Regions from separate parts of the Paenibacillus antri genome, predicted to be linked through region 2. Evidence: riboswitches for the same ligand, from Rfam matches in the RefSeq annotation. Region 2 holds a riboswitch; each other region holds the start of a gene.
What was found. Region 2 has a riboswitch for cyclic di-GMP ahead of FE782_RS32765 (hypothetical protein). Riboswitches for the same ligand answer to the same signal wherever they lie in the genome.
Positions count from the first base shown of each region.

Region 1: it holds a riboswitch for cyclic di-GMP, as region 2 does, so the genes downstream of both, FE782_RS20040 (hypothetical protein) here and FE782_RS32765 (hypothetical protein) in region 2, are expected to answer to the same signal.
Region 3: it holds a riboswitch for cyclic di-GMP, as region 2 does, so the genes downstream of both, FE782_RS10500 (hypothetical protein) here and FE782_RS32765 (hypothetical protein) in region 2, are expected to answer to the same signal.

Region 1 is NZ_VCIW01000015.1:8,052-18,487, forward strand. Features, by position in the region: gene FE782_RS20015 (NAD-dependent malic enzyme) at 1-323, shown strand, start outside; gene FE782_RS20020 (HPr family phosphocarrier protein) at 346-588, shown strand; gene FE782_RS20025 (co-chaperone GroES) at 856-1,170, shown strand; gene groL (chaperonin GroEL) at 1,163-2,776, shown strand; gene FE782_RS20035 (hypothetical protein) at 2,816-3,313, shown strand; cyclic di-GMP riboswitch class I at 3,405-3,487, shown strand; gene FE782_RS20040 (hypothetical protein) at 3,560-3,859, shown strand; gene FE782_RS20045 (HD domain-containing phosphohydrolase) at 3,943-4,872, opposite strand; gene prmA (50S ribosomal protein L11 methyltransferase) at 5,047-6,006, shown strand; gene FE782_RS20055 (site-2 protease family protein) at 6,010-6,711, shown strand; gene FE782_RS20060 (16S rRNA (uracil(1498)-N(3))-methyltransferase) at 6,779-7,531, shown strand; gene mtaB (tRNA (N(6)-L-threonylcarbamoyladenosine(37)-C(2))-methylthiotransferase MtaB) at 7,540-8,883, shown strand; gene FE782_RS20070 (NUDIX hydrolase) at 8,971-9,411, shown strand; gene deoC (deoxyribose-phosphate aldolase) at 9,408-10,091, shown strand; gene FE782_RS20080 (Na/Pi cotransporter family protein) at 10,057-10,436, opposite strand, start outside.
Region 2 is NZ_VCIW01000004.1:341,237-351,672, reverse strand. Features, by position in the region: gene FE782_RS09240 (MocE family 2Fe-2S type ferredoxin) at 1-264, opposite strand, end outside; gene FE782_RS09235 (fatty acid desaturase family protein) at 287-1,399, opposite strand; gene FE782_RS09230 (helix-turn-helix domain-containing protein) at 1,634-1,960, shown strand; gene FE782_RS33275 (aldo/keto reductase) at 1,882-2,457, opposite strand; gene FE782_RS09225 (DUF4432 family protein) at 2,497-3,570, shown strand; gene FE782_RS09220 (NAD(P)/FAD-dependent oxidoreductase) at 4,505-5,746, opposite strand; gene FE782_RS33270 (SDR family oxidoreductase) at 5,771-6,001, opposite strand; gene FE782_RS32765 (hypothetical protein) at 5,905-6,405, opposite strand; cyclic di-GMP riboswitch class I at 6,544-6,637, opposite strand; gene FE782_RS09210 (GDSL-type esterase/lipase family protein) at 7,237-7,908, shown strand; gene FE782_RS09205 (alpha/beta hydrolase) at 8,164-8,409, opposite strand; gene FE782_RS09200 (glycoside hydrolase family 88 protein) at 8,854-9,990, opposite strand; gene FE782_RS09195 (heparinase II/III domain-containing protein) at 10,030-10,436, opposite strand, start outside.
Region 3 is NZ_VCIW01000005.1:198,050-208,485, forward strand. Features, by position in the region: gene FE782_RS10480 (amidohydrolase family protein) at 1-119, shown strand, start outside; gene FE782_RS10485 (IlvD/Edd family dehydratase) at 143-1,882, shown strand; gene FE782_RS10490 (copper amine oxidase N-terminal domain-containing protein) at 2,054-5,122, shown strand; gene katG (catalase/peroxidase HPI) at 5,364-7,547, shown strand; cyclic di-GMP riboswitch class I at 7,715-7,802, shown strand; gene FE782_RS10500 (hypothetical protein) at 7,902-8,543, shown strand; gene FE782_RS10505 (RNA-binding domain-containing protein) at 8,771-10,436, shown strand, end outside.

The DNA of each region.
Region 1 (10,436 bases), on a different contig from region 2:
CGACGCCGGAAATTTCGCCGGAGGAGGCGGAAGGGTACGTGCGCGTCATGGCGACCGGCCGATCCGATTACCCTAATCAGATCAATAACGTGTTGTGCTTCCCGGGGCTGTTCCGAGGAGTGCTCAATTGCAGAGCTTCGCGCGTGACGGAACGAATGAAATTGGCCGCGGCGCAAGCGATCGCCTCCGTCGTCACGAGCGAAGAATTGAACGAGCACTATATTATCCCGAGCGTGTTCAACCAATCGGTGGCGGATCGGGTGAAGGACGCAGTCATGGCTGCGGCGATCGAAGACGGCGTGGCGCGCCGTCGGCCGCGATAACTTTATCATCGGAGGCGCTTATATGAGCGGAATCGAAACGCGGGCGATCGTGGACATCAACAAGGAGGCGAACCGTTTCCGATCCAGCATCGTACTGAGATGGGACGGGAAGGTTATCGACGCGAAGAGCATCCTGGGGTTAAGCTTGACGTTGTTGGGATCTCAGAGCTACGCGCTGGAGATCCACGGACCGGACGAGGTCGAGGCGAAAGCCGCCATGCTTGCGGTATTTCGCAAGCATCATCTTGCAATCGAGACAATGTAATCCGCTATTCGATCCATACGGATTCCTAAATGCGTTACGCCCCGCGAGATCACTCTCTCGCGGGGTTTTTCGTCGAGCGACGGAGAAAACCAGCCATTTTTACAGCGCCGAAAAAAAGGGACAAGCTATTTTCGAAAAATCGCCCTTGATCGCCGTTCTTGCCGCCACATCGTTGTTGATGCGGAGAAAAAAATTCGTATAGTAATAATTGTTGGCACTCTAATAGAAGGAGTGCTAACAGAATACCTTTTTTAGGAGGGATTTTCGATGTTGAAGCCTCTAGGCGACCGTGTCGTAATTGAACCCCTGAAACAGGAGGACCGAACCGAAAGCGGCATCGTGCTACCGGAGAAGGCGAAGGAGAAGCCGATGCGAGGCGTGGTCGCGGCCGTCGGCCGAGGGCGGATCGAGAACGGAAAGACGATTTCGCCGGACGTGAAGGTCGGCGATCTGGTGCTCTACAACAAATACGCGGGCACCGAAATCAAGTACGATCAGAAAGAATTGCTCATTATGAGAGAATCCGATGTGTTAGGCATTCTGGAGCCTTCGAAGGAAAAGGAGCTGGTCCACAATGGCTAAACAAATTTTATTCAGCGAAGCGTCTCGTCAGAAAATGCTGCGCGGCGTCGACGCGTTGGCCGACGCGGTGAAGGTGACGCTCGGGCCGAAAGGGCGCAACGTCGTGCTCGAGAAGAAGTTCGGCTCGCCTCTCATCACGAACGACGGCGTCACGATCGCCAAGGAGATCGAGTTGGAGGACCCGTTCGAGAACATGGGCGCGAAGCTCGTGAAGGAGGTCGCCACGAAGACGAACGACGTCGCGGGCGACGGCACGACGACGGCGACGGTGCTGGCGCAAGCGATGATCCGCGAGGGCCTCAAGAATGTCACCTCCGGCGCGAGCCCGATCGGAATCCGACGCGGCATCGAGAAGGCGGTGCGCGTCGCCGTCGAAGAAATCCGGAACATCTCGAAGGCGGTCGAGACGAAGGAGGAGATCGCGCAGGTCGCCTCCATCTCGGCGGCGGACGAAGAGATCGGCCGCATGATCGCGGAGGCGATGGAGGCGGTCGGAAGGGACGGCGTCATCACCGTAGAAGAGTCGAAGGGGTTCACGACCGAGCTCGAAACCGTAGAGGGCATGCAGTTCGATCGCGGTTACATTTCGCCGTACATGGTGACCGACTCCGATAAGATGGAGGCGGTGCTGGACAACCCGTTCATTCTTATTACCGACAAGAAGGTGTCGAACGTCCAGGAGCTGCTGCCCGTGCTCGAGAAGGTGATGAAGGCGGGCAGGCCGCTGCTCCTGATCGCCGAAGACGTCGAAGGGGAGGCGCTCGCGACGCTCGTCGTCAACAAGCTGCGCGGCACGTTCACCTGCGTCGCCGTGAAGGCGCCGGGCTTCGGCGATCGCCGCAAGGCGATGCTGCAGGATATCGCGACGCTCACCGGCGGGCAGACGATCACGCAAGAGCTCGGACTGGAGCTGAAGAGCGCGGAGCTCGACCAGCTCGGGACGGCGCGACAGGTGCGCGTCGCGAAGGAGACGACGACGATCGTCGACGGCGGCGGCGCGAAGCAAGACATCGATGCGCGCGTACAGCAGATCAAGAGGCAGATCGAGGAGACGACGTCGGATTTCGACCGCGAGAAGCTGCAGGAGCGCCTCGCGAAGCTCTCTGGCGGCGTAGCCGTCGTGAAGGTGGGCGCGGCGACGGAGACGGAGCTGAAGGAGAAGAAGCTGCGCATCGAAGACGCGCTGAACGCGACGAGAGCGGCGGTGGAGGAAGGCATCGTCTCGGGCGGAGGCGTCGCGCTTGTGAATGCGGTCAAGGCCGTGGAATCGATCAAGACGGACGCCGAGGACGAAGCGACCGGCGTCAGAATCGTGCTGCGCGCCCTGGAAGCGCCGCTTCGCGCGATCGTTCAGAACGCCGGCGTGGACGGCTCGGTCGTCGTCGAACGCATCAAGCGCGAACCGGTCGGAGTCGGCTACAACGCTGCCACCGGCGAATGGACGAATATGATCGAGAGCGGCATCGTCGATCCGGCGAAGGTGACCCGATCGGCGCTGCAGAACGCCGCCTCGGTCGCCGCGATGTTCCTCACGACGGAGGCCGTCGTCAGCGACAAGCCGGAGCCGAAGAAATCGAATCCGTCGCCGGCCGATCACGATATGTAACCCGGCGCTTCCGTTTTTTCGCGAGTCGGGTGAGGGACCGTGCGCGAATTTTTGCTCTACTGTACCGATTGCCATGAATATACGGCGTTGGGAAGATTCGTCGAGAACGAAGGGCATTTCGAAGGCGAATACTCGCTGTTGCACAATCGCAGGACGAACCACGACGAGTTGCTGTGCCGGTTTTTGATTCGCCATGCGAGACATCCGCTTCGAATGGAGGAAAACCGGACGAAGTCGTACGCAGACGTCCTGAGGACGGCGGAACGATTCATGGAATCGGACATCGACGACTTCGTCGAACGGCAGGCGGAACGAGACGTTGACCGAGAGAGAGAACGGGCGATGGAGAGAGGCCTCGGCCAGCTGCAGTTGAACGTGTTAAGCGGGCTGTTGGCGCAAGAAGCGGAATCGATCTCGCGGGTGAAAGCCGATCACGCGGCGCAGGCGCAGTTCCTGCTCGGGAAGGAAGAGGGGCTGAAGCTGGCGTCGAAGCTGCTCGACGAGCTGTCGCAGAAGACGAATGCGTTGTTCCGGTAAATTTCCTAGGAAAGCGCAGAAATCGACAAAGAGACAACCCCGAAATACCTATTCCAAAATACCTAAGTTTGGTATATACTAGACGTATAACTTTTGTTAAGGGCAAACCCGGCGAAAGCCGGAGACGCAAAGCCACGGGCCTACCGCGACAGCAACGGCAGCCGGGTTCCCAAGAGATATACGTCGCTGCGAATGGACGCTATCCTGTGGGATGGCGTTATTTTTATTTTTTAGGAGGAATGGAAGATGAAGAAGAAAATTGCGTTACTCTTGGGAGCCGCGATCGTCGCTCAATCCGTTATGGCCATGTCCGCGTCGGCGGCGCACAAATCCGCGTACGACATTAATATCCGGTTGAACTCGTCGCTGCTCGGCAAGATCGTGCAGCCGTTGACCGGCACGGGAGAGACGACGTACCAGCTTCAAGAAGGCGTACATAGCTTGTTGGGCAATACGACGGGACTGGAGCTCGATTATTTCTACGTCAATCTGTACGTGAACGACCAACACGTCGCTGCGATCGATCCGCCGCTTCCGATGTATTAATAAATACGTTATAGCGAAAAAAGAACGCGCCCGCACCCCTTCTCGGCGAGAGGGGGGGCGGGCGCGTCCGTCGTTCGGGGCACTTACCCGTCGAGCCGGTCTCTATTTTGGAACAGCGCTTCGACGGCTTCCGGGTGGTACATCTTCCGGCTGCGGTCGATCTCGTCGAGCGCTTCCGCCTTCGGAATGCCGGGACGGTACACTCGATTGGTCGTTAGGGCGTCGTAAGAATCGACGACCGCCACGATGGCCGAAGCGACCGAAATCTCGGAGCCCTTCAGTCGAAGCGGATAACCCGAGCCGTCGAATCGCTCGTGATGCTGTTCTACGATCGGACCCGCAGACAGCAGGCTGGGCAGACCGGTCTCGTGCAGCATCTGTCTTCCGAACGTCGGGTGCATCCGCATGACGCGCCACTCTTCGTCCGTCAGCTTGCCAGGCTTGCCGAGAATCGAATCGGGCACCTTGATTTTCCCGACGTCGTGCAGGAACGATCCGAAATTTAAGTAGGCGAGCTCCGTGGAAGAGAGCGCCATCGTCTCTCCGAGCATCATCGACAGGCGCATGATTCTATGGCAATGGTCCGCGGTGTAACCGTCCTTCTGCTCGATGTCGACGGCGAGACTCATCAATTCGCGGATTTGATTGCTGTAATGATGGAACACCGGTTGGGAGGAGCAATACAGAAACTCGACGTCGGTCTCCGCGACGAAGACGGCTTCCTTCAGCACCGGAGAAGCCGAGAGGAAATCGCCGGCCTGCAGCACTCGCTTGTCGCCCGCGCCGCCGGTCCAACGCAGCCTCCCCGAGATCATGAACAACCCTTCCAGGGCCGTCCACCCGTCCGCCGGACTGAGTCCCCAGTGCGATCCCGCCGACAGCTTATGTAAGATCAATTCCGTGCCGTCCCCCGAGGCCAGCAGCCGCAGCTCCAACCCCTTCAAGGACACCCGTTCCAACCCTTCTCCGGAACGCAACAGCGTAATCCCGGAATCCGGATCCGCTTCGAGCATGTTCGGCTCCTCCAATCGTACTGGCTGTTTTCCCTCATTATAAGCGACGTAAATGTAAAAATGGATGTGATTTGGCGCGAGTCAAAATACGCTTTTTTGTATTTAGGCGGCGTTTTCGGTAAAATGGTTCAGATAATAAGAAGAAACAGCGAACGGAAAGCGGTGAGCAGAGATATGTTATGGCACGAGCTTACGATATATACGACCGAAGAAGCGACGGAAGCGATCGCCGATTGGCTGCACGCGCAAGGCGCCGGCGGCGTCTCCATCGAGGAATCCGGAACGCTCGACCGCAAGCGCGACACGTCGCTCGGACAGTGGTACGAGAAGCCGCTGAACGACATCCCGGAGGGAGACGCGGTCATGCAGGCGTATTTCGGAGAGGAAACGGATATGGAAGCGATTCAAGCGGGCGTAAAAGAGCTGCTCGCGAAATTGCCTTCCTTCGGACTGAACCCCGGCCGAGGCGAGCTGTCGCTGGCGTCCATCCAGGAGGAGGCGTGGGCGGAGGCGTGGAAGCAATATTTCAAGCCGACGCACGTATCGGAGCGGCTCGTCATTAAGCCGACATGGGAGACGTACGAGCCGAAGCCGCACGAGACGATCATCGAGCTCGACCCTGGCATGGCGTTCGGCACCGGCACGCACGCGACGACGGCGCTGTGCATGCGCACGCTCGAGACGGTCGTCAAGCCGGGAGATCACGTGATCGACGTCGGCACCGGATCCGGCATTCTCGCCGTTACGGCGATCCGCCTCGGCGCGGAGCACGTGCTCGCGCTCGATCTCGATCCGGTGGCGGTGTCCAGCGCGAAGGAGAACGCCAAGCTCAACCGTCTCGAGGAGCGCATAACGGTTCAGCTGAGCGATTTGCTCGGCGCGCTGAAGACGACCGAGGCGTCGCCGGTGAAGCTGCCCGTGCAGGTCGTCGTCGCGAACATTCTCGCCGAGATCATCGCGACGTTCGTAGACGACGTCTATCAAGCGCTGGAGACGGGAGGCGCCTACGTCGCGTCCGGCATCATTACGAGCAAGGAAGACCTCGTAACCGAGGCGCTTACGCGAGCCGGCTTCGAGATGGAGAGCCGAAGCGAGGAGAACGGCTGGGTTGCGCTCGTCGCGAGAAAGAGGTAGCCGATGGATTTCCGATTGCCGTTCGAAATCGATCATTTGCCGTTCCTGTTTCTCGCGATCGTGATCGCCTTCACGGTCCACGAATTCGCGCACGCCGCGACCGCGTATCGGTTCGGCGATCCGACGGCGCAGAAACTCGGACGGGTGACGCTCAATCCGATGCCGCACGTCAGCTTGCTGGGCCTGCTCTTCATCTTGTTTCTCGGGTTCGGCTGGGCGCGGCCCGTGCCGGTCAATCGTTCCAACTTCAAGAATCCGAGACTGATGAGCATCGTCGTGTCCGCGGTCGGACCGCTCAGCAACCTCGTCGTCGCGATCGTCGCGGCCGCGGCCGCCTACGGCCTATTCGCGACGGGGGCGCTGGACGCCGCGTCGCCCGGGTTGTATCGGGCGGTCGGACTTATCTTTTTCTATCTCGTTCACATCAATATGTTGTTATTCATCTTTAACTTGATTCCGCTGCCGCCGCTCGACGGGTATCGGATCGTCGAAGACCTCGCGCCGCTGCGGCTGCGATTGCAAATGATGAAGTACGAGGCTTGGGGCGTATACATCTTCCTCCTGATCGTCTTCATCACGCCGGTGTTCAACGTAACGCTCGGCCCGATCCTGGGTCAGGTCGTCGTATGGCGCCACGCGCTGCTCGCCTTCATGTCCGCGCTGTTCGGCGCGAACATCGATTGGGTATACGTCTTCGGAGGGTAATATTGGCGGAGCGACATGGTTGGAAAACGATGCGGAAACGATGTAAACTGGAGTGAAGAACAGCGGAATGCAAAGATATTTCGTGACGCCGGACAATATGCTCGAGGACAAAGCGATCGTTCGCGGCGACGACGCCCATCATTTGATGCGCGTCATGCGCGCCGCCCCGGGAGACAAGGTGATCGTCAGCGACGGGGCGAACCGCGAATGTCTCGCGGAAGTCGTAGAGCTGTACAAGGAGAACGTGCTGCTCAAGCTGCTGGAGGAGCGTCCGATGGAGGGCGAGCCGAAGCTCGACGTCTGGATCGCGCAAAGCCTGCCGAAGGGCGATAAGCTCGAGACGGTCATCCAGAAGGGGACCGAGATCGGCGCGACCGCGTTCCTGCCGTTCGCGTCGGCGCGGACGATCGTGCAATACGACGCGAAGAAGGAAGCGAAGCGGCTCGACCGCTGGCGGAAGATCGCCAAGGAAGCGGCCGAGCAGGCGCATCGGAGCAAGGTGCCGGACGTGCGCGACGCCATGCGCTGGAGCGACGTGCTCTCGGCCGCCGAGCGGACGCAGCTCGCTTTGTTGTGCTACGAGAAGGAGAGCGGCCGGCAGCTGAAGGACGCGCTTCGCGATGCGAAGCTCGATCCGGCGCGCGGGCCGGTCCTTGTCATCGTAGGGCCCGAAGGCGGCTTTACCGAAGAGGAAGCGGCGGAAGCCGAGCGGCGCGGCTGCGTCGCCGTCGGCCTCGGGAGGCGCATTCTGCGTACCGAGACGGCGGGCCTCGTCGCGGCGGCCTGCATCCTGTACGAGTCCGGCGAGATGGGAGGATAAAAGAAAAGATGCCTACTGTGGCGTTCCATACGTTAGGTTGTAAAGTGAATTTCTATGATACCGAGGCGATCTGGCAGCTGTTCAAGAACGACGGCTACGAACAGGTCGACTTCGAGTCGCAGACGGCGGACGTCTACGTGATCAATACGTGCACCGTCACGAACACGGGCGACAAGAAGAGCCGCCAAATCATCCGCCGCGCCGTGCGTCGCAATCCGGAAGCGGTCATCGCGGTGACGGGCTGCTACGCGCAGACGTCTCCGGCGGAAATTCTCGCGATTCCCGGCGTCGATCTCGTCATCGGCACGCAGGGACGGGGCGAGATCATCGAGCTCGTCAATCGCGTGCGCGCCGACCGAGAGCCGATCAACGCGGTGCGGAACATTATGAAGACGCGGCAGTTCGAGGAGCTCGACGTGCCGGATTTCGCGGATCGGACGCGCGCGTTCCTGAAGATTCAAGAAGGCTGCAATAACTTCTGTACGTTCTGCATCATTCCGTGGTCGCGCGGCTTGCTGCGCTCCCGGGAGCCGGAGAGCGTCGTCAAGCAAGCGCGCATGCTGGTCGAGGCGGGCTACAAGGAAATCGTCCTGACGGGCATCCATACGGCGGGATACGGCGAAGACTTGGACGATTACAACTTCGCCGCGCTGCTGCGCGATCTCGCGAACGTCGAAGGCGTCGAAAGACTTCGAATCTCTTCCATCGAAGCGAGCCAGATTACCGACGAAGTGATCGACGTGCTGATGAGCTCGAGCAAGTTTTGCCGCCACTTGCACGTGCCGCTGCAGGCGGGCGACGACGCCGTATTGAAGCGGATGCGCCGCAAGTATACGGTCGCCGAGTACGCGGAGCGGATCGCGCGCATTCGGGAGCGCTGGCCGGACGTGGCGATCACCACGGACGTCATCGTCGGCTTCCCCGGCGAGACGGACGAGATGTTCGAGAACGGCTACCGGTATATGAAGGAGATCGGATTTTCCGAGATGCACGTCTTCCCGTACTCGAAGCGGACCGGCACGCCGGCGGCGCGCATGGAGGATCAGGTGGACGAGGAGCTGAAGAACGAGCGCGTGCATAAGCTGATCGACTTGTCCGAGGAGATGCAACTCGCCTACGGGCAACGCTTCGTCGGTCAAGAGCTCGAGGTCATTCCGGAACGCGAAGCGAAGGGCGCCGAAGGACAAGGGCTCCTGAGCGGCTATACCGACAACTATATCCAGGTCGTCTTCCCGGGCGATCCGTCGATGATCGGCCGTCTGGTGAAGGTGCGCGTGACGGAAGCCGGCGTCAACGAATGCAAGGGCGTCGCGCTCGAGTCGGAGAGGCTGTCGAAGGCGTCGTCGTTTTAAATCGGGAGAAGGCGAAGGAGGGGAACGGCGTTCGAGTGCGGCGCGCGGTTCTCCTTTTTCGTAACTTAATAAAGAGAGGTGAGTCCGATGAAAGAAATTTCTGCCGGAGGAGTCGTCTATCGGAAGATCGGCGGCAAGCTTCAGATTCAATTGATTCAAGACCGATACGGACGGACGTCGCTGCCGAAGGGTAAGATGGAGCCGGGGGAAACCGTCGAGCAGACGGCGCTGCGGGAAATTCTCGAGGAAACCGGCATCCGGGGCGACATCCGGGGACCGCTCGCCTTGATTCAATATCAGTACAAGCATCCGGAGAAGGGGATGATCGACAAGGAAGTGCATTACTACCTCGTCGAAGCGTCCGGCGGCGAGCTGATGCCTCAAATCGAAGAGATCCGCGGCGTCGCGTGGTACGAGCCCCTCGACGCATGGGAGAAACAGAAGGCTTCGGGGTACGATAATAACGATGCTATTTTACGGATCGCGTTACATAAGCTAGGGGTTCGAACCGAGGAGGACGAAGCATGAGCTTTGAAGTGAAAAATATCGAAAAATATATCGACCACACGTTCTTGAAAGCCGACGCGTCGACAAAGGACATCTCGAAGCTGTGCGACGAAGCGAAGACGCATGGCTTCTACAGCGTCTGCGTGAACGGCGCATGGGTGCCCTATTGCGCCAAAGCGCTCGAGGGCACCGGCGTGAAGGTGGCCGCGGTCGTCGGGTTCCCGCTCGGCGCGGGCGCTTCCGAAGCGAAGGCGTTCGAAGCCGCGACGGCGGCGAAGCAGGGCGCGGAGGAGATCGATATGGTGCTGGCGATCGGCTGGCTGCTCGAAGGCCGCCACGACGACGTTCGCGCGGACATTAAGGCCGTCGTCGACGCCGTGAAGGGGAAGGCTATCGTGAAGGTCATTTTCGAGACGGGATTTCTGACGCCGGAGCAAATCAAGATCGCCTGCGTGCTGTCGGAGGAAGCCGGCGCGCATTTCGTGAAGACGTCGACGGGCTTCGGGCCCGGAGGCGCGACGGCCGAGCATATCGAGCTGATGCGCGCGAGCGTCTCCCCGTCCGTCGGGGTGAAGGCGTCCGGCGGCGTGCGGGATTACGACGCGGCGGTGAAGATGATTCTCGCCGGCGCGAACCGGCTCGGCACGAGCTCGGGCGTCTCGATCGTCACGGGCGGATCCGCTGCGGCCGGAGCTTATTAAGTCCGAGGTAACATAACGGCAAGGCGATCAGCGAGCAGAGCACGTTGAAGATCGTCTGGGCTCTCGCGATTTGGTCGTAGGGCGATTCGGTCCAGAAGGCGGACAAAGCGGCGAGCTGTTCGATGAACGGGAAGAACAGCAGGCTGCCTCCGAGGTTCAACGCGATATGGGACCAGGCGACGTAGCGGCCGGCCTTGGAGCCGCCGAGGCTGGCGAGCAGCGCCGTGGAGCAGGTGCCGATATTGGCGCCGAGCACGATCGCGATGCCGAGCTCGATCGGGACCGCCTGCACGCTGGCGAGGCCCATCGTGACGGCGATCGTCGCGGCGCTCGATTGGATGACGG
Region 2 (10,436 bases):
TACGCAAACAGGCTTTCGCTTTGCCCGTCCCGTTGTATAGTCGAATCGACCGTTATGCTTCGGGCATTCGATGAGGTGTCCCATTACAAGCCCGTCAGCAAGGTGAACTCTTTCATGAGTGCAATATCCGTCCGTTGCGTAGTATTCGTTATCCACAGTGCGGTACACCGAGAACGTTCGATCGCCGTAATCGAACCGCACGACGTCTTCCGCGTCGATCTCGTCTGCGCCACAGGCCAGCACCCAAGTGTTCTTTTCGGTCACTCCCGTCCCCTCCTTCAAAGATTTATCCGGCCTTCATATATTTATTTATTTTGCTTCGAACGTAAGGGTTTTCGGGGAGTCCGGCCATATAAGGACGCGCCGTGTCAGGAAGCGGCCGAACGATCGTATACGACGGATCATTCCGCTGCTTGAGGAGCGCGTCGATGACTTCTCTCAACGCTGCGAACAGCCCAGGCGAGGGCACCGGCGTATCGCCTTTCATCTCTTGGTGCAACGCCGGCAGAGCATGGTATGGAACCATAGGGAACATATGGTGTTCAATGTGATAATTCATGTTCCAATACAGAAACCGTAATACAGGATTCAAGTACATCGTGCGCGAATTCAGGCGGTGATCGAGCACGTCATCGAACAAGCCGAGGTGCTGCGTCATGCCAAACAATAACACCAATGCATTGCCGTAAAACGTAGGCAGGACGACGAGCATCATCGGAAGCAGGCTACCGACGTAAAAGGAAGCCGCAACGGTTCCCACGAGAATTAGCATGTACACCCGCGCTTCCCAAAATGTCTTTCGATACTCGGACACCGGAATATACTGCGACTCATGCTGTTCTATGCGCCCGAAGGAATGAAGAAGAAATCGCTTAAGCTCTACCGGTCCGCCGTAAAGATGGAACAATTGCATCGCAATGATTTTCCAAATCGGCGGCCGCTCAGTTAATATTTCTGGATCGCGGCCTACGATATATGTGTCGCTGTGATGTCTGGAGTGGCTCCAGCGCCAAGGTGTCGCCGAGCGAAATACCATGAACGATGCGATCTGATAGACGGCTTCGTTCATCCACGCTGTCTTAAAAGCCGTCCCATGGCCGCATTCGTGCCAACGGGAGTCTCCCGGTGTCGCATATAATATGCCGTATATCGCAAATATCGGCACCGACCACCAGGTTCCCCATGACCACACGGCAAGTGCGCCGAATCCGATCAACAACCCAAACCAAATGAGCGTGTCCCGAATAGCTGGGCCGTCCTTGCGCTTCATCAATTCCTTCATCCGTTGTCTCGGAATTGACGTCGTATACCATTGCGCCGAGACAAGTCCTCTTTCTTCGGCTCTCTTCCCTTCCAGACCCGTCAAACTGTAGTCCCGTTTTCCAGACTGCGCCCCCATTTTTATTAGCTCCTCCCCTCATCATCTTAGATTATTACGTCCTTGTTAGAGTTATTATAAAAGCGTTTCCCTCGGAAAGTATTTAGCACGAATCATCATTCTGGTTGCCAAAGTCGGGGTTTCTGCTTATGCTTGGAGGACTTCAATCAAGGAGGATACGTTTTGGGTGAAAAACCGTTGTTTTTATGAATCCCAATGAGGCGATCGAGCCGTTGCAGGACGTTTACTTTTTTCGTGGAGCAGTACCGGAGCAACGTCCAGATCGGCGACCTAGAGAAGCTTTCGGGCCTCAGCCGCAATTACATGATCGAACAGTTCAAGCGTACGTTCGGGATGACGCCAATCCAGTATTTAATCCATGTCCGGGTGGAGAAGGCGAAGGAGCTTGCCCTGCAGGGCGGTTTGACGGTCGGCGAGATCGCGGAGCGCGTAGGATACGCAGATGTGCATACATTCGGGAAAATGTTCAAAAAGAAAACCGGCTACAGCTTGAGCCGGTTTTGTGCATCGTTGTTTACTGTGTCTACCCACAAAGAGCAGGATAACTCCTTGCCCTGGTAGCGGGTCCGGAGGTACGAGAAAAAATTTCTGTCGTAAAAAGTGCGGATCAATCGATGGTATTTAAAGATCTCGTAGAAAATGTCGGGCTGCAGCGGCGCTTTGTCCAACGCGGAAATATTTTGGTCCGCGTAAGAAGGACCATGCATCGAGACGAGCGCCGTTGTGATGCCAGGATGGTACTTGATCGCAAGCTCTACTAGGCTATCCGTATACTCCGGGATGAACCTTCGCAGCCGATCTACACTTCGATGAGCATCTCGCGGGCACGGCTTCGAAGACGACTTGCGGTAATCGTCGTCCTCGAATGTTCCTCCGGCGTTAGTAAATCCGGTCAATCCACCTTCATCCAGTATACGCCGAGCGAAATGAGGTATATTGCACCACGTTCCCTCCAATAAACAGAATAGATTTCCATTGTAGCGTTTTCGAATAGGATTTATGTAGACACTATACGCAATTTGGTTGCCAAAAGAGGGGGGTTGTTGCCGACGTGCGATTTCGCTAGAATCGAGGCAAACGTTCGGGATGGTGAAGGCATGTCATCTAATCTTTTCAATGAGCACGGTTTGCGCGATAAAATCATTGATATGAGACAGCTCTGCGGTATCAAAGAATACACGTTGGAAAACGGTCCGAGTGAAGGGGTGAAGGTTGCTGAGTTCTATAACGGCTCGGGGCTTACCTTTTCTGTGCTTAAAAATCGCGGGCTCGACATTGCGGATACCTTTTTCAAAGGAATACCATTGCATTTCCGCTCCTTCGGCGGGATCACTGCTCCATCCGAAAGTTATAGCCGGGGATCGGAGTTTTTGAGGTCCTTCTATGGCGGGCTGCTGGTCACTTGCGGCGTCACGTACACCGGCCGGCCGAACGTCGACGCCGGCGAGGAGTTAAGCCTGCATGGACGCTTTTCCAACCTTCGGGCGACCGTCAACCGCGTTTGTGGGGGCGAATGGAAGGCTGGGCGGTATGAGTTGGAAATTGAAGGCGAAGTGCGTGAAACCGCCTTGTTCGGCCCGAATGTAAGCCTGAGGCGCTTAATTCGGACTTCGCTCGGTTCGCCGACGATCGAGCTGAAGGACATATTTACGAATCATCATAACGTGGTTACACCTCACGCGATGCTGTATCACTTCACCTTCGGTTATCCACTCGTGGACGAAGGGGCGAAGCTCATCTATCGCGCAACCACCGTATCCGGATTGTCCGACAATGTACGGAATCACCACGCGGAGGACATGCGTCGCATTCCGGCACCGTTGGAGATTCATGATGGCGCGTCCCAGGATTTCCTATATATCGATGTGAAGGAAAATGAGGACGGGCTGGCACAGGTCGGGATCGTGAACCGCAAGCTGGGTCTCGGCGTAAAACTGGAATATCCGAAAGCGGCGCTGCCAAGGCTCGGTAATTGGCTGCACTTCGGGCATGGCGAATACGTAACGGCGTTCGAGCCGATGAACGGTGGCGTTGAAGGCCGGTCGAAGGACCGGGAGCTCGGCTGGCTTGAGGAGATCGCTCCGGGTGAAACGAAGGAATATACCCTTCGGTTTACCGTCTTAACAACGCCAGAGGAACTAGATTACTTCGAATCCGATGCACCCGACTGAAGAATCAGCATGGGGCTTTCAAGATTGCAAATATTCGTGGGCTAAAATAAGAAAGACGCTGGATGACATGGTAGGTATCGCGTACCCCGATAATGCATTTCCGCGGCGAGTCGGTCCCTCCCTCACTGCGTAGTAAATCGACGATGAGCAGAGTAAACGGTGCCCATACGGGGCCGGCCAGTAACCGTTTGGTGTGTACATGGGACTCTTCGGGCTTATCTCAAGGGGGGTCCCTATTGCCGTAGATCAACGGCGACCCCAAGGTTTTGACTAAATAATATGTTGGAAATAATAATTATCGTACCGACCGATAACTCCCAGGGTCGCGTCCCATAATTCCCAGTGCCGGTACGATAATTATGTCAACGATACGATAACTGGCCAAACTGCCAAACAGAATATATATTATGTAAACTAATTAGAAAGTGAGTCGTACCAATAACTGGCGGTTCGTAGTTCTGATAATAAACAATATCATCCCTGCTGGTTCAGGAACGATAGTCATCTCGAGTCCAAAGTCAGAATCGAATCGTACTCTTCCCCAATTTCCGCCAAGGGGATAACTCTCAACGAGAGCCCTCCTATGATACGTTAATCTGTACTTTTAGGATTACCATGCTAGTGTATCCTCGACTATATTTTTACATTGGGTACTTTGCTACAGACCCGTTGAATGAACTACCTCCTAGAGTAACCCCTCCGTCTAAGATTTTGCCTGAACACAAAAATAACAGCAGCATACTCCGGTCGAACAGACCGTGGTTATACTGCCGCTAGGGCTTAAATTTGCGTAAAGGGATATAGAATCTAGAAAAATCATAACATTAGCATAAACTCATGACAAGAACGCGTATAGATAAAGAAATTTTCGAAGTATACGAATATAGTCTATTTATTAGCATACAGTTAAGCGGCACCTTATCCCTGTCCGATATTATTTAAACCGCTGCGGAGAGAATGGCGTAACATCGAGACCCGGATCCCTGCCGCTAATTAAATCCGATAGAATACGACCCGTCGAAAGCGACATCAATAACCCGTTCCCGCCATGTCCTGCGGCTACGAATACATTTTTGAAGTTCGGAAGTCCCCCTAGAACAGGCAAGCTGTCCGGCGTCATCGGTCTCATCCCGGACAAGATCACTTCCCCCGATCCATGAATCTCTTTAGACAGAAATTTTGCGACTGAGCTTTTGATGCCGTTCACGCGGTCCGACATCAACTCATCGTTAATGCCGGATAATTCCATCGTACCGCCTATACGCAGAGCGCCGTCGAATGGAGTCAAAGCCGTTTTGTCCTTTGCAAAGTAAATCGGATGATTGAATTCCATATTAGGCGACTGATACGTGATGCTGTACCCTTTCCCCGCAGTGATCGGAAGAGAATAATTTAACTTTTTCATAAGTTGGGAAGACCACGCGCCCGCCGCTAATAAAAACATATCGGCTTCTACCCAACCGGTATTGCATCTTACCCTCTCCACTCGAGCATGGTTATGGACGATATCCGTTACCGCGTCGTTGGTTTTCATTTCGACTCCATTGACCTGCAGCCAATCGATCAGTCCGTTCACCATACTCTCGGGACGAACATGCCGCTCTTTAGGCAGGAATAACGCTCCGGCCAAGTTCGCCTTCATATGAGGCTCCATCTTTAACAATTCGGCCCCGGTAACCAGCTCCGGACGCGGCAAGCCGATACGTTCGACTTGTTTCAAGTCCTCGTACTTATGCTGCAAATCCGATTCGTTCGAGCCCAGGACGAGGAGTCCTTTCCGGTGCATTTCGAATTCGACGCCGTCGTCCACAAGCTCGTCAAACAACTGAAACGTATCCTTGCTTATATGGAAACCGGCATCGCAAGCCAATTGATACTTTTGTTCGTTACAGTAACGCATAAACTGAATTAACCAGGGCGCCAAGAAAGGGACTGCACTCGGTTTAACGTATAAGGGGCTGTCTTTCTTGAACAGCCACTTCATGGACGTTCCTATCATTCCAGGCCCGGGCAACGGTCCCGATAATGTCGGGGAAACCCACCCCATATTGCATCTGGAAGGACCTTCGCCCGGATTGCCTTTATCGATAAGGACTACTTCTTGATTTTGTTTGCGCCAATAATATGCGCAAGCAAGGCCAATAATTCCACCGCCGATAATTGCCAACTTTGCCATGATGCTCCCCCATTCGATTCTCGACTATGGGGGTTTAGATCTGATTAGATCCCCCTTAACCCTTTGCCATAGCCGAGCGTTTCGCCCTGATCGATAAATCACTGCAGAACCTTTCATTGCCGAAGCTTCGTCGCTTGCGAGAAACGCCGCCAAATTCGCTACTTCTTCAGGAGAAGAAATTTGCCCCATCGCTTGCAGAGCGGCTTCAGTATTCGGATCCTCGCTGAGCTGTCTCTCCAGCAACGGAGTTTGCATATTGCCTGTCCAAACGACATTAATACGTATGTTATCTTTCGATCGGGCCGCCGCTTTGCTTTACCATTTGCTGAATCGCATACTTTGCCGTAGGAACATGCCAGTAAGATTAATGTTACTGATTTTATTCCAATCTGCAAAGCTAATTTCGCTAATAAATTTGGCTTGTCGATAATACCCGCATTGGCATGAACGCTGTACTCCTCTAACCTCTGCCCCTCTTCATTCATGTGTATGGCTTCTTGAAGGGTTAGATTGTCCGGCAGAATAACGTTAACGCTGCTCTCTGCGATCAGGACCGGATATCCCCCCGGCAACCCGTTCGGATCAGGGGCATGCACTACCTTTCGATCGAAACGGTTGGCCATCGCTTCTAATACATTCATTGCGGAAGCGGCGGTCATTAGGTCATATCGGCGATCGCGATGAAGCTAGCTCCTCACCTCCTTCGTTAAAGTCGGCTGTCACGAACCGAATACACCTTTTTGAAAACGCAAAAAAACCGTTCGAAATCAATGAATAGACGGTGGGTTCCCGTCGTATTCGGCAGCTGGCGAGCGTCATGGATGAAGGTATCCACCTTAGCCCCTATTAGCTTTGCGTCCTCACTTTTCAGTAAGTTTGCCATTGTCGTACGATGTGAGTATTAGGTTGTTATCGTTTACCATCACACTATCAATTTTTTTGTCGAAATAGAAGTAGGTCCGTGTAATTATTTTCAATGTTGAATAGCCCCCCCCCCCTTCTCCTTCCAACAGTAAGGTTCCGTCCTCCGTAACTTCCCTTCGTTCGGTACAAACGATCCCTCTTGCCGCGGAAGGATTTATTCCCTTTATTTGTAACTATACTGCCCAGTTACTTCAACCATACCGCTATCATAATAATGATGGGTTCCAGTTGTAAGGTAATTATCTGTTATAGGGTGTCCTTTAAAATTTTTATTGAAATACTTTGGGAAAATCTCGGATCGTTGTTCTTAAATGATTGACTGAACTTTTTTATGGTTACTCGTTAATCGCCATATATCTTCACCATATTTACTCCAATCTGCTAGGTTGTTGGAATATCGTGTTCTACAACGTAAATACAGATTTCTCTTTCAATACTTTACCATTAAACTATTCTGCCCAGTTAACGTAGCGAGGCTGCCGATCAGTGCGCCGGCAGCCACATCATGTTGTTTATTGAACGAAACAGGTAAAATGGAAGAAAGCTACGAGAAGGGGGCATGACGGATGACGAATATAGAGGGGGATCCGGCTCTGCCGGAAGTGCATGATGAGAAGAAGGAAAAGGTACGGAAATTCAACATCCTCAACCAGCTCGCTTTGAAGGGTCAAACGGTGCTTGCCGGTTCATCACTGATGGAGTTTTTCCCAATCAACGAGATGCAGATGAAGCTGGAGACCCGATATTGCATCTATAATCGCGGCATTGCCGGATATGTGACGGCAGATTTACTCGCGTCTATGGAGGCATGTATCTTCGAGCTGGAGCCCTCCAAGCTTTTCATCAACATCGGAACCAACGATATCAGCGCACCCGACTATCGACTGGAGCATCTGCTGGCGAATTACGATGAGATTCTGACCCAAGTTGCCCGGCGGCTACCGGGCTGCCGTGTGTACGTCATGGCGTATTACCCCGTGAACGCCAAGGCGGAGTTTCCCTTCGTGCCCAAAGCTTCCATGGAAGAGGTGTTCCAGCGCAGAACTAACGAGGCGATCCGTGAAGCGAACCGGGCGATCGAGCGGCTTGCGGCTAAGCAAAACTATACCTTCATTGACGTAAACGAAGGACTGACGGACGAGGAAGGAAATTTGAACGCGGATTTCAGCAGCGACGGAATTCACATGTACGCGAACGGATATGCCGTCATCATGAACAACTTGCTGCCCTATCTATAAGTGCGGTAACCATGAATATACTTGAACTTGAAACGGGACAGACTGTGTGTGATCGCAGCTGTCCTCTATTGCGCTATGTCTACAATAGGGACAAGTTCTTGTCGCGCATCTAGAAGGTTTTGTTCCGTTAAACTGCCCAGTTACTTCAATGAACAACGGTAGCCGTTAGTGTGCCAGCTGCCGTTGTGTCTTGTGGAACTATCGTCTCCGTTACCGTAACAATCCCACCAATCGTACAAGTATTTAGCTCTTCCATTATAATTTGGTAGTTTCATTTTCAATCTCGCTTATAAAAGAAAGAACAGCGGTTTTCATCTGGTCCAAACCCGGTTGTTCTATCGGAAAATGGCCAGCACCTTCTAGGATTACGCAGTCTTTCTTTCTTTTTAATCTGTTATAAAAAGGTTCACTTAATGCAAAAGGCGTCATTGGATCTACTTCAGGATGGACAAGTAATACTGGGCAAATGTCGAAGCGTTCAGGTTGAATCAATGGTTTCATATTCATAATAGTTCTAAGCAATCGTAAATGGAACCTTTGTGCCTGCCGCAAGCGGATCCCTTATGATCAGTTCGGTCAATTTAATGTTGTTCGTAATTAACTCCATCCTAGATACCTTCGACATAGAAATTCGAAATGGATCCAATATAAAGGGGAAAGCATCCATTGAGATTTACCTAGTCGACTAACAAACTTATTTGGGGCAATTAATCTGCCGGTTTCGTTCCGGGTGATAAAGACGTCGGACCCGGCTTACCGGAAACTTAACCCATTTCATCAATCTTCCACCTTTCCTCCAAATCTATAGAGTACCGGAAGTCGTCGTTGTTGCGCGTGCGCATGCCGTAAAAGATAGAGGCCGTCCCGAAGTAGATGTAACTACTTCGGGACAGCCTCAAGCAGCAACCATGGGTCGTTCGCGGTTCGTCGTTCTGCGCTTTCCGCTTACCGCTCGTACCAGTATCCGTTGACACCCTTCGCGACGCGCAGCAATGCCTCGACATAATAATAGTCGCCCCAGATCATGTAATCGTCGGGACCTTTGCCGGCCAAGACGTTATAGGCGCCGTGCCGCAGTAGCCCCTCGGCATCGGGGTCGTCCACCGTCGAATACGATTCGATCAGCGAGCGCAGCATTCGCCCGCTCGATTGGAGAAGCGCGTCCCGCTCCGGAGCGCCTTCCTCGAGCAGAAGCCCGATTTCGAGAATCCCGCAGAGCGCAATCGCCGAGGCGGAGCTGTCGCGGTTGTCCAGTCCGTCCTTCGGGGCGTCGAAGTCCCAATGCGCGACCCCGTCCTCCGGCAGCCGCGAGAGGAAATACGCCGCCGCCCGCAGAGCCGCATCCAAGTACCGCCGCTCGCCCGTGTAGCGATAGACGAGCGCGAAGCCGTAGACCGCCCAGGCTTGCCCGCGCGCCCACGTCGATCCGTCGCGATAGCCCTGATGCGTCTCGCCGCGGACCGGTTCGCCCGTAGCCGGCTCGAAGCGGAATGTGTGATACGAGGAGCCGTCGCCGCGCATCAGATACTTCAGCGAGCGAGCCGCCTGCACTTCGGCCGCCTCCCGATACGCCGGCTTCCCCGTCGTCTCCGAGGCCCAGAAGAGCAACGGCAAATTCATCAGGCAATCGATAATGATGCGGCCGCCGTGCTCCGCATGCCCCTCCTCGCCCCAAGCCTGCAAATACCGCCCTGCCGGACGCCAACGCTCCATCAGCACGTCCGCGGCCTGTACGGTACGGTCGCGCGCCGCTTCCGCGCCGTCGACAATCCATTCCGCCTTCGTCGACAGCGAATACAGGAACCCGATATCGTGGTGCCCCATCGCCTGACGCGCTTCCATGCGGACGACGAGCCGCGCGGTCAAGCGCCGAGCCGCGTCGCCGAGCGCCGCGTCCCCTTCGAACTCGTGGCCGAGCCACGCCAAGCCGGCATAGAAGCCCTCGATCCATTCGTTGTTGGCGTCGCGCCAGTCGTACCGCTTTTCCTCCGTAATATACGGAAACCGTTCGCCGTGCCGGAGCGCATTCCGTTTCGTCTTCGCGACGGCATCCCGAAGCGCATTCATGACCAACTCATCCATTGCGCCGCGCGCCTCCCTCTCCGCTATTCGCAAATTCCTTTACAGCCGGAACCGATGGCCGCCCGCCTCGACCCGCTTCTTATACATTCCGACGTTCGGGTCGTACCGCACGTCGTCCGCCGTCGCTTCGCCGTCGTATCGGACGTAACACCATGCGGCCGCGGTCGCGAACGTCCGCACCTCGAGCCCGTCCCGATAGTCCAGCGTCGCGTCGCACTTCAGCAGCGAGCTGAATAGACATACCCCGTCCACCTTCGCATAGCTTCCGTTATGCAGACTGACGCGTTGCAAGCGGCCCGCCTCGTCGACGGCGATCGTTGCGAGGAACGCGTCCGTCTCGATTCGTTCGAAGGCGATGTGCGAATTCTCGTGCATGACGCGACCGTCCGCCAGCGTATTGCAATAGAAGGAAGTCGCGCCCCCCTCCGGCTCGCGGACGCGGAAGG
Region 3 (10,436 bases), on a different contig from region 2:
TCGACGCGCTGCAGCGCGTCGACGACCTCGCGGAAGGCACTCGGCTGCCCCGCGTGCCGGAGCGCGCGTTGGAAGCGATATTGCATCGAGATACGCCGGGCCTGCTCGGCCTGGCATGAACCGCACGAGAGGGGATACGGTCGTGACCGAGGAGCAGCGGAAGCCTGGCCCGAGCGGCGGGCTGAGGAGCGAGAAGTATTTTCAGGAAAAGGAATTATGGGGCTTCATCCATCGATCGTTCACGAAGTCGATGGGGTATACGGACGAGGATTTAAAGAAACCGGTCATCGGCATCTGCAATACGTTCAGCGAGCTGAACAAATGTCATTCGCACTTCAACGAGCTCGTCGAGTACGTGAAACGGGGCGTCTGGCAAGCCGGCGGCGTGCCGATGGAGTTTCCGACGATCTCGATCGGCGAGCCGTACGTGAAGCCGACGACGATGCTGCTGCGCAATCTGATGGCGATGGATACCGAGGAGATGATGAAGGCGCATCCGATCGACGGCGTCGTCCTGCTCGGCGGGTGCGACAAGACGGTGCCGGCGCAGCTGATGGCGGCCGCGAGCGCCAACCTTCCCTCCATCGTATTGACGGGCGGACCGATGCTGAACGGGCGGCTGAACGGGCGCAGCCTCGGCGCGTGCACGGATTGCTACGGCTTCACGCTGGAGCATAAGGCGGGCAATCTGACCGACGAGGAGCTCGCCGTCGCGGAGGACGCGATCTGCCGCAGCGACGGGCATTGCATGGTGATGGGGACGGCGAGCACGATGGCGTCGATCGCCGAGGCGATCGGCATGGCGCTGCCCGGCTGCGCCGCGATTCCGGCGCCGGACAGCCGGCGGAAGCATCTGGCGGAGCGGACGGGGAAGCAAATCGTGGAGCTCGTCCGGCGCGATCTTCGCCCGCGCGACATTATGACGGCGGACGCGATCGACAACGCGATCCGCGTCACGATGGCGAGCGGCGGCTCGACGAACGCGATCATCCATCTCGTCGCCATCGCCGGCCGACTCGGTCTCAAGCTGCCGCTGCGGCGGTTCGACGAGCTGAGCGCGGAGACGCCGCTGCTGCTCAATCTTCGGCCGTCGGGACAATATCAGATGGAGGAGTATTTCGAGGCGGGCGGCGTGCCGGCGCTGATGAAGGAGCTGGAGCCGCTGTTGAACGGGGATTGCTTGACGGTGACGGGGCGGACGATTCGGGAAAATATCGCTTCCGCGCGCACGCTGAACCGCGACGTCATCCGCAGCCTCGAGGCGCCGCTCGATCCGCAAGGCGGCATCGCCGTGCTGCAGGGCAACTTGGCGCCGGACGGCGCCTTGATCAAGCAATCGGCCGTCTCCCCGGGGCTGAAGCGGCATCGCGGCCGCGCGGTCGTCTTCGACAGCCCCGCGGACTTGGCGGCGCGCATCGACGATCCCGCGCTCGACGTCGACGAGAACAGCGTGCTCGTGCTGAAGAACGCGGGTCCGAAGGGGGCGCCGGCGATGCCGGAAATCGGGCAAATTCCGATTCCGTCGAAGCTGTTGAAGCGCGGCGTGCGCGACATGGTGCGCCTCTCCGACGCGCGCATCAGCGGCACCTCGTACGGCGCCCTCGTCGTGCATGTCGCGCCGGAAGCGGCGATCGGCGGACCGCTCGCGCTCGTGCAGGACGGCGACGAAATCGAGCTCGATATCGCCGAGAGGCGACTCGCGCTGCTCGTGCCGGAGGAAGAGCTGGCAAAGCGTCGGCAAGGTTGGCAGCCCCCGAGCCCTCATTATGATCGGGGATACGGATACCTGTTCCAGGAGCGCGTCCTTCAGGCGAATCTGGGCTGCGACTTTGACTTTTTGTTACCTAAAGAGCTAAGAGAAGAACTTCTTACCGGAAAATAACTTATGGCGGAACGTACCGCCATTCCGAAAGCATCCCGTTCGATTCCGGCGGGGTGCTTTTCTTTTTCGCGAATATCGAGCCCATTTCTTGATTCTAGAGGAAACATTTCCCCTCCTGGCAGCGTCTAATTAGCAAAGTTCGGGGATGTATACGCTAAGGAGATGAGCCCTTTGAGAAAAGCAATATCCGCGTTGGTCGCCATCATGATGACGTTCGCCGTATTTCTTCCGCAACAAGCGCAAGCCGCTTCCGTCATTCGGATTTATATCGACGGGGCGCTGCTCCAGACGGATCAGAACCCCGTGATCGTCAACGGACGGACCTTGGTGCCGTTGCGAGGCATCTTCGAAGCGTTGAACGCAAGCGTCATGTGGGATCAGAAGACCCAAACGGTGACCGCGTTCAAACGGGGGACGACCGTCTCGCTTACGATCGGCGACCGGACGGCGACCATCGATCAACAGACGACGCAGTTGGATACTCCGGCCCAAATCATTAACGGCCGCACGGTCGTGCCGGTGCGATTCGTCAGCGAAGCGCTCGGCGAAGAGGTGACGTGGGACCCGAAAACGCAAACCGTAATCATCGCCACATCCCTCGACGAAGTAGCAGCCGTCTCTAATGTGAGCGTCGCGTTAGAGAACTTGTACAGCGACGGGCGCGATATGAAAATTTCATTTGCGCCGCCGTCGGACCAGACGGATGTCCGACATTATCGAATCATGGTCGTGAAGGCGGAGAAAGCGTCCTCCTTCGATTTGACGAAGGCGAAGAAGGTGAGATCGTCCAACTATACGACCGTGTCGGTCAACAACGCGAGTCGAAGCACCGCTCTTTCGTCTCAGTCGAAGGATGTGGACGGCGAATTGATTCGGGCGAATCAGGCTTACCGCGTGTTCGTAATGACGGTCGGGAGCGAGTCCTATGCGCTGTCCAAATCATCCGCGTCTATCGTCATTACCGGCAGTCCGGCGGCGGGCGCCGCGACCCAAGTGACGATGAGCGACGTCAGCGACTACGGGGACGGTCGGGATGTGCTGGTCAGCTTCGCGAAGGCTCAACCGGACGCCAACGTTTCCGGTTATCGCGTCATGATCGTGAAGAGCAAAGATGCTTCGAAGTTTACGTTAGCGGTAGCGAACGCAGTAACGAGCGATTATTACGTCACGGTTTCGAAGGGCAACAGCAGCACGCTTAGCGCTATGTTCGGTTCCGCTGCAAGAGACGTCTCCGGGGAATTGATTAAAAACGGGGAAACCTACACCGCCTTCGTCCTGTCCTTGAGCCAGAACGCGGTGGCTTCTCTGAACCGGTTATCGGCGCCTTCCAATTCCGTGACGCTCGCGAACGCCGTTTCCGTTCCGGTCATCACGAGCGTGGCGGATGTTGGCAATCACGGCGACGGGCGGGATCTAAGGGTTAGCTTTAAGAAGGCAGCCGACGAATCGCGAATAAGCGGTTATCGGATGTTCGTCGTCCGTTCGGCGGATGCCGGCAGCTTTACTTTGGCCGAGGCGGCGAAAGTATCCTCCGGAAGACATTACGACGTTTCCAAAACCGGGAGCGACATGAACGTAACGCTGCCTTCCGGCATGAGGGACGTTAAGGGGAATGCCGTAACGAACGGCGTATCGTACCGGGTATTCGCGATGGGCGTCGCGAACGCCCCGATGTATTCGAATGCATTGTCCGCGCCGTCTTCCGCCATTACGCTGTCGTCCGCGAATACGGTGGAAGCCGCGACTTCGATCAGCGTCAGCGACGTGGGCGACGCCAATAACGGCCAAGATTTGCGCGTCTCGTTCCGGAAAGCGTCCGGAGAAAACAATATCAACCATTATCGCATCTTCGTAGTGAAGGACGCCAACGCCAATAGCTTTCACTTGGGAACGGCCAACGCGATCACGGACCCGTCATACTATACGATCGCGTATAAAACCGGAGGGGATCTCAGCTTGCAGCTGTTGACCGGTGCCCGGGACGTGAACGGCGCTTTGATCCAGAACGGAGTGAAATATCGAGTATTCGTCATGTCGGTCGGGGACGGCATCTACTGGGGGACCAATGCGCTGTCCTCGGCTTCCGCAGCGATCACGTTGACGAACAACAGCGTGTCTCCGGCGACGAATGTAACGGTTAACGATGTGAACGATACCGGCACCGGTCAGGACCTGAGAGTGTCGTTCGTCAAAGCCGCGGACGAGAGCCGCGTTCAGCATTACCGCATTTTCGTCGTAAGGTCGGGAAATGCAGGCAGCTTTACGCTTCCGACGGCGAATGCGATATCGAACCCTGAATTATTCACTGTCGTGTTTAAAACCGGCGGGGACCTCAGTCAGGCGCTGTCTTCCCAAGCGCGCGACGTCAACGGGGCGTATATCCAGAACGGGGTAAGCTATCGCGTGTTCGTCTTGTCGGTCGGAGGCGGCAGTTACAACGGAACCAATGCGCTGTCTTCCGCTTCGCCCGAAATTACGCTTTCCAACCAAACGGCCGTCGCCGCTGTGAAAAACGTAAAGGCTGTCGTAAAAGGAACGAACGGGGACCCGAGCGACATCGAGGTAAGCTTCAGCATGTCGGAAACGGAGTACGCTGTGAGGGATTATCGAGCGATCGTGGTGCCGGCAGCAGCAGCCGACACGTATACGTTGGCGGACGCGAACCGGGCCGTGTCGAACGGAAATTATGTATTAATCCAAAAGCTGGGGAGAGATATTAGCCAACGATTGACCGCGACGCTGAAAGATTCCGATGGCCAAGCGATTCGAAGCGGAGACCGGTACAGAGTGTTCGTGTTGGCGACGGCAAACGGCAATGCGTCCCCTGCGCTTTCCAGTCCGTCGGACGATATCGTCTCCATCGGTCAGAGAACGGTACCCGCGCCCGAAGTGCAGAACGTCGCGGCGGAGCAAGGCGCCGGTCCGATGAATTTGATCGTAAGCTTTACCAATTCGAATGAAGTCGGGGTTGCACATTACGCCGTGCTGCTCGTAAGGGATTCGGACGGCGGCTTGACCGAGAGTATGGCGAACGGTTTCTATTCGGCCGGTAATTACACGAGGGTGGACCGCACCGCGAGATCGGCCGTATTGACCGGCGCGAGCGTAGACGTCAACGGGGCGCCGCTGGCCTACAATACGCCATATAAGGTTTACGTATTGACCATCGCCGACGGAGCGGCAGCGACCGTGAATAAGTTGGCAGCCTCCGCGGCAAGCGTGACGTTAAGAGAGATTTGAAAAATGACGAGGCTGCCGGCTTGACGGCGGCCTCGCTTCATTTTCGGAAATATTCTGGACTGCCCATTCATACGTTAGGATTAGGAGAAACACGGGACATGACGGGGGTCAATGGATCGTTGGGAACAGTGAAAATAATTTTCAAAAGAGAAATAGTTGATTTTTCTTCTACATAGATTTATAACTTAGATTAGAGTAATTATTATCTAATACACAATTTAAATTGATTGGAGATGTTCACATGGACTCAATGGCTACAGCTGCCGGAAAATGCCCGTTCTTGCATGGAAGCGTTACAACTCACAACCCTAGCGCAACGTCGAATAAACACTGGTGGCCCAACCAGTTAAACTTGAATATCCTGCACCAGCATGACAGGAAATCCAATCCCATGGGCGACGACTTCGACTATGCCGAGGAATTCAAAAAGCTAGACTATCAAGCCCTGAAACAAGATCTGTACGATCTCATGACGAACAGTCAAGATTGGTGGCCTGCCGACTATGGGCATTATGGTCCGTTCTTTATTCGGATGGCTTGGCACTCCGCGGGTACATATCGTACAGGCGACGGCCGTGGCGGCGCCGGCACCGGCACGCAGCGTTTCGCTCCGCTGAACAGCTGGCCGGACAACGGCAACCTGGATAAGGCGCGCCGACTGTTATGGCCGATCAAGCAAAAGTACGGCAACAAGATTTCATGGGCAGACCTGTTCATTCTAGCGGGGAACGCCGCTATCGAATCCATGGGCGGCAAGACGATCGGCTTCGGAGGCGGACGCGCGGACGTCTGGCATCCGGAAGAAGACATCTATTGGGGCGCGGAAAAGGAGTGGCTCGGGGACAATCGTTATACCGGCGATCGCGATCTCGAGAATCCGCTGGCCGCCGTCCAGATGGGTCTGATCTACGTCAATCCGGAAGGTCCGAACGGCAATCCGGATCCGCTGGCCAGCGCTCGCGACATTCGCGAAACGTTCAAGCGGATGGGCATGAACGACGAAGAAACCGTGGCGCTCGTCGCCGGCGGCCATACGTTCGGCAAGGCGCACGGCGCAGGAGACGCCGCGCTCGTCGGACCGGAACCGGAAGGCGCTCCCGTCGAAGCGATGGGATTAGGGTGGCTGAGCACGCATGGCTCCGGCAAAGGCCGAGACGCCATCACCAGCGGGATCGAGGGGGCTTGGACCCCGAATCCGACGCAATGGGATAACGGCTTCTTCGATATGCTGTTCGGATACGAGTGGCAGTTGACCAAGAGCCCGGCCGGCGCGCATCAGTGGACGGCGGTCAATCCGGTCGAGGAGCATCTCGCGCCCGACGCCGAGGATGCTTCCGTCCGCGTGCCGACGATCATGACGACCGCGGACATGGCGCTGCGCGCGGATCCGGCATACGAGAAGATCGCTCGGCGTTATCATGCGAATCCCGAGGAGTTCGCAGATGCGTTCGCTCGCGCCTGGTTCAAGCTTACGCATCGCGACATGGGGCCGCGCGCAAGATATCTTGGCCCTGAAGTCCCGGACGAAGTGTTCATCTGGCAAGATCCCATACCGGCTGCGGGGTATGAACTGACCGATGCCGAAGTCTCCGAGCTGAAAGCGAAGATCTTGGATTCGGGGCTTACCGTCAGCGAGCTCGTAACGACGGCGTGGGCTTCCGCAAGCACGTTCCGGGGCTCCGACATGCGAGGCGGCGCGAACGGCGCCCGCATCCGTCTGGCTCCGCAGAAGGATTGGGAAGTGAACCAGCCGGCCCAACTTTCCAAAGTCCTTAAGATCCTCGAAGCCATTCAACAGGATTTCGGCAAGAACGTCAGCATGGCCGATTTGATCGTCCTCGGGGGTACGGCCGCAGTAGAAAAAGCCGCGCGAGACGCAGGCTTCGATGTGACCGTTCCTTTCGCCGGCGGACGAGGCGATGCGACCCAAGAGCAAACGGACGCGGAAAGCTTCGCCGTGCTGGAGCCGATCGCCGACGGCTTCCGCAACTATCAGAGGAAGCAGTATAGCGTAAGTCCGGCGGAGCTCCTTGTAGACAAGGCGCAGCTGCTGAACCTGACCGCTCCGGAGATGACGGTGCTTGTCGGCGGCCTGCGCGTGCTCGGCACGAATTACGGCGGCACGCAGCACGGCGTATTCACGGACCGGGTGGGCACGCTCACGAACGACTTCTTCGTGAACGTGCTGGACATGGGAGTCCAATGGAAGCCTGCGGACGGAGGCGTATACGAAGGACGCGATCGCGCAACGGGCGAAGTCGTGCGTACGGCGACGACCGTCGACCTTGTGTTCGGTTCGAACTCCGTCTTGCGCGCCATCGCCGAGGTGTATGCTCAAGACGATAATCAAGAGAAGTTCGTGCGCGATTTCGTCGCCGCCTGGGTCAAAGTCATGAACGCGGATCGGTTCGACCTTAAAGCGTAAGTGTATAACAAAGAGCAGTATGGTTGCCTTCATACTGCTCTTTGCTTTTTTTGCCGGTAATCTATTCATTTCATTAATGTCTTGCCAACTCTTTCAAACGACTGGTATAATCCTCCATAGTTAAATTTACCCAATCCATTGGAATCATAGAAACCGAGTCTATCGAATCGAAACAAAGGCAAATCCTTACGAAAGTAGGAGGCGCAAAGCCACGGGTCTACAGCGGTTCGCCGCCATGACAGCCGGGTTGCTCCATTCTTCGGGCTCGGATTTTTTTTGGGTGAAAAAGGGAAGCGGCATATGAGTTATAGAGGTATCATCCTATTTTTAATCCTCTTAGGAGCAATCGGCGTCTTGGCATATTCGCCTCTGTATTCGTCGGACGATCCGTTGTTCAAGGCGTATGGGATCGCGTTCTACCTGGTTGGCGGTGCGATTGCCTTGTTCATCATCATGACGGTCGCCGAACGGAAGGCCGAGAAAGCGGGAGCGAAACTGCTCCTCGCCGCAGGAAGCTTGATCCTCTTAGTCGCGCCTCCCGTCGCCGATTGGGGACAAGCGCGATGGGAGGTGGCCGTTCGGGATCATCAGGAGGTAACGGCCGACATGCATTTCCGCGTTCATTACAATGCGCCGGACCAATTTATTCCGCCGATGCGTAATGTCCAGGTAGAGGTGAGGGACAGACATGTGCACCTGGCAATGGAATTCGATCCCGTCGCCGACGGCGGTCAAACGGGATCGGAGGAGGACTTTCAGGATAGATTACTGGCATGGCTCAGCCAGGAAATGTACAACTTAAGCGATTACGCGAAGCTATCGGTTTTGTCGGTTCGCGTAACCTACCTCGATCAAGTGTATGTGCTCGAGGATCTCCCTCTAAAGGACAGTACTGGGAAACCGTTGAGGGAATCGGACGAGTTCGCCTCCAATCCATCCATTCTGTTAAGCAAAATGAAAGTGCTCCCGCAAGCGGGAGGACCGGAGACACCGTGATCGGTGTCTCTTTTTGTGTATAAAATGTTTTCTTTCCTTTGAAATAGTAGGTTGACATAATCACTATTATGTAACCGTAGTATCACTTCTTTTGAAGGGCTATTTTTTCTATTAAGCCATTGTTATTAGTCATAATGAGGCAAAAAAAAGAAAAAGTAATACTTTGGAAGGAATATGTGGAATAATGTAGAAATTTGTATTACAAAAAATGTTTCGGAGGAAACGCAATGGATGAGAAAAAAATCATAAGATTATTAGCGGATTGGGAGCACGCTCTACTGGATTTTAAAGAAACCTTTTACAATCCAAGTGAGTCAAAGTCAAAAACAGATTTCGTCAAAGATGTTCTGTCTATGGCCAACTCAACTATGACTAAACCGGGTTATATTGTCTGCGGCGTAAAAGTGCTAATTGATGGTAGGAAAGAAGTTGTAGGTATCCATCAAAACACCTTAGTAGACGACAATAACTGGGTTGGAATCTTAAACCAGTTTGCGAGTCACCCGATTGAATTCCGTTTACATAAAATTCAGCTAACCGAATTAAATAAAACCATTGCTGTTATTGAAATATTCGAAGAACAGGTAAGGCCAATCTTCTGTATCAAGGCTGATGGTGAAAAACTCCAAAAAGGACTCATTTATTTTAGAAACGGATCAAATAATGATTTTGCTAACGACTTAGTTACTGTTGAAAAAATGATACTTGGTTCTGTAAGAAAAAAGCAAACCCAAGATTCTATATCGGACCCCACATATAACAGGTATTCCAAATTTCCACCCGCGCCTTATTATAACTTCGTTGGTAGAAGAGATGAGATCAATAAAGTAAAGGAAGAACTGCTTTTACACCATAAAAATTATTTACTCGCACTAAATGGGGATGGGGGGATTGGCAAAACGTCTATTGCTTATAAAATAGCGGAAGAGCTACTCACCGATGTTGACAATGGAAAGACTGATTTTGATGATGTTATATGGATTAGCGCAAAAGATCAAAGAATTTATTTCGATCAAAGACTACAGTTAAGTCGTGAATTTAATACCTTGGAGGATTTATATGAGAAAATTCTGCTTGTTTTTTACGATGGGCACTTTATTTCAAAACAGACATTAGCGCAAAAGGAATCTCTTGTTTCTCAGGCCTTGCAAGATACAAAATTTTTATTTGTCCTTGACAATCTGGAGGTCTTCTCACAGGCAGAAATCGAGGGAATTAAGACCTTTATTAGTAGAGCGCCTTCTAATCATAAATTTCTACTAACCTCAAGACATGACTTAAGGGTACAGGACGTAGTTACGATTCCTAGGTTGGACCCTGAAAATACAAAAAATTACATTGAAGACGTTATTCGGGCTTTTGACTTGTTAAATAGTAACGTCCCACAAGAATTAAACGATAGACAGGTTCAATTTGACGATTTAACAAGCGGAAATCCACTATACATAAAGTTTTTTATTTCTCAAATGAAGAACGGGCGTTCCTTAGATGATATTCTATCTAGAAGAAACCAGGAGTCGGAAAAAGCGTTAATGGCGTATTGCTTTGATACAACTCTTGCAAATTTAAAAGAAAATGAAAAGAAAATAATGTATTCATTAGCTGTTGACAATTCATCTGAGAAACAACAGATATCATTCAACGAGTTGAGATACTTAACATTATTACAATATCAAGAGCTTCATGAATTACTTGATAACTTAACCTCACTTTCTATGGTTGAACGTACTTATACTAACGGCAGACTTCTGTATAGCATAAATAATTTACTAGGAGCTTACCTGATTGACGAAAAAAGAATACCAGCTGCAGAAATTTTAAAAACGAAATTTAGACAACAAAAAATGGTTCATTATAGCAAGACTATAGATGAACCTTATATTACAAATTTCG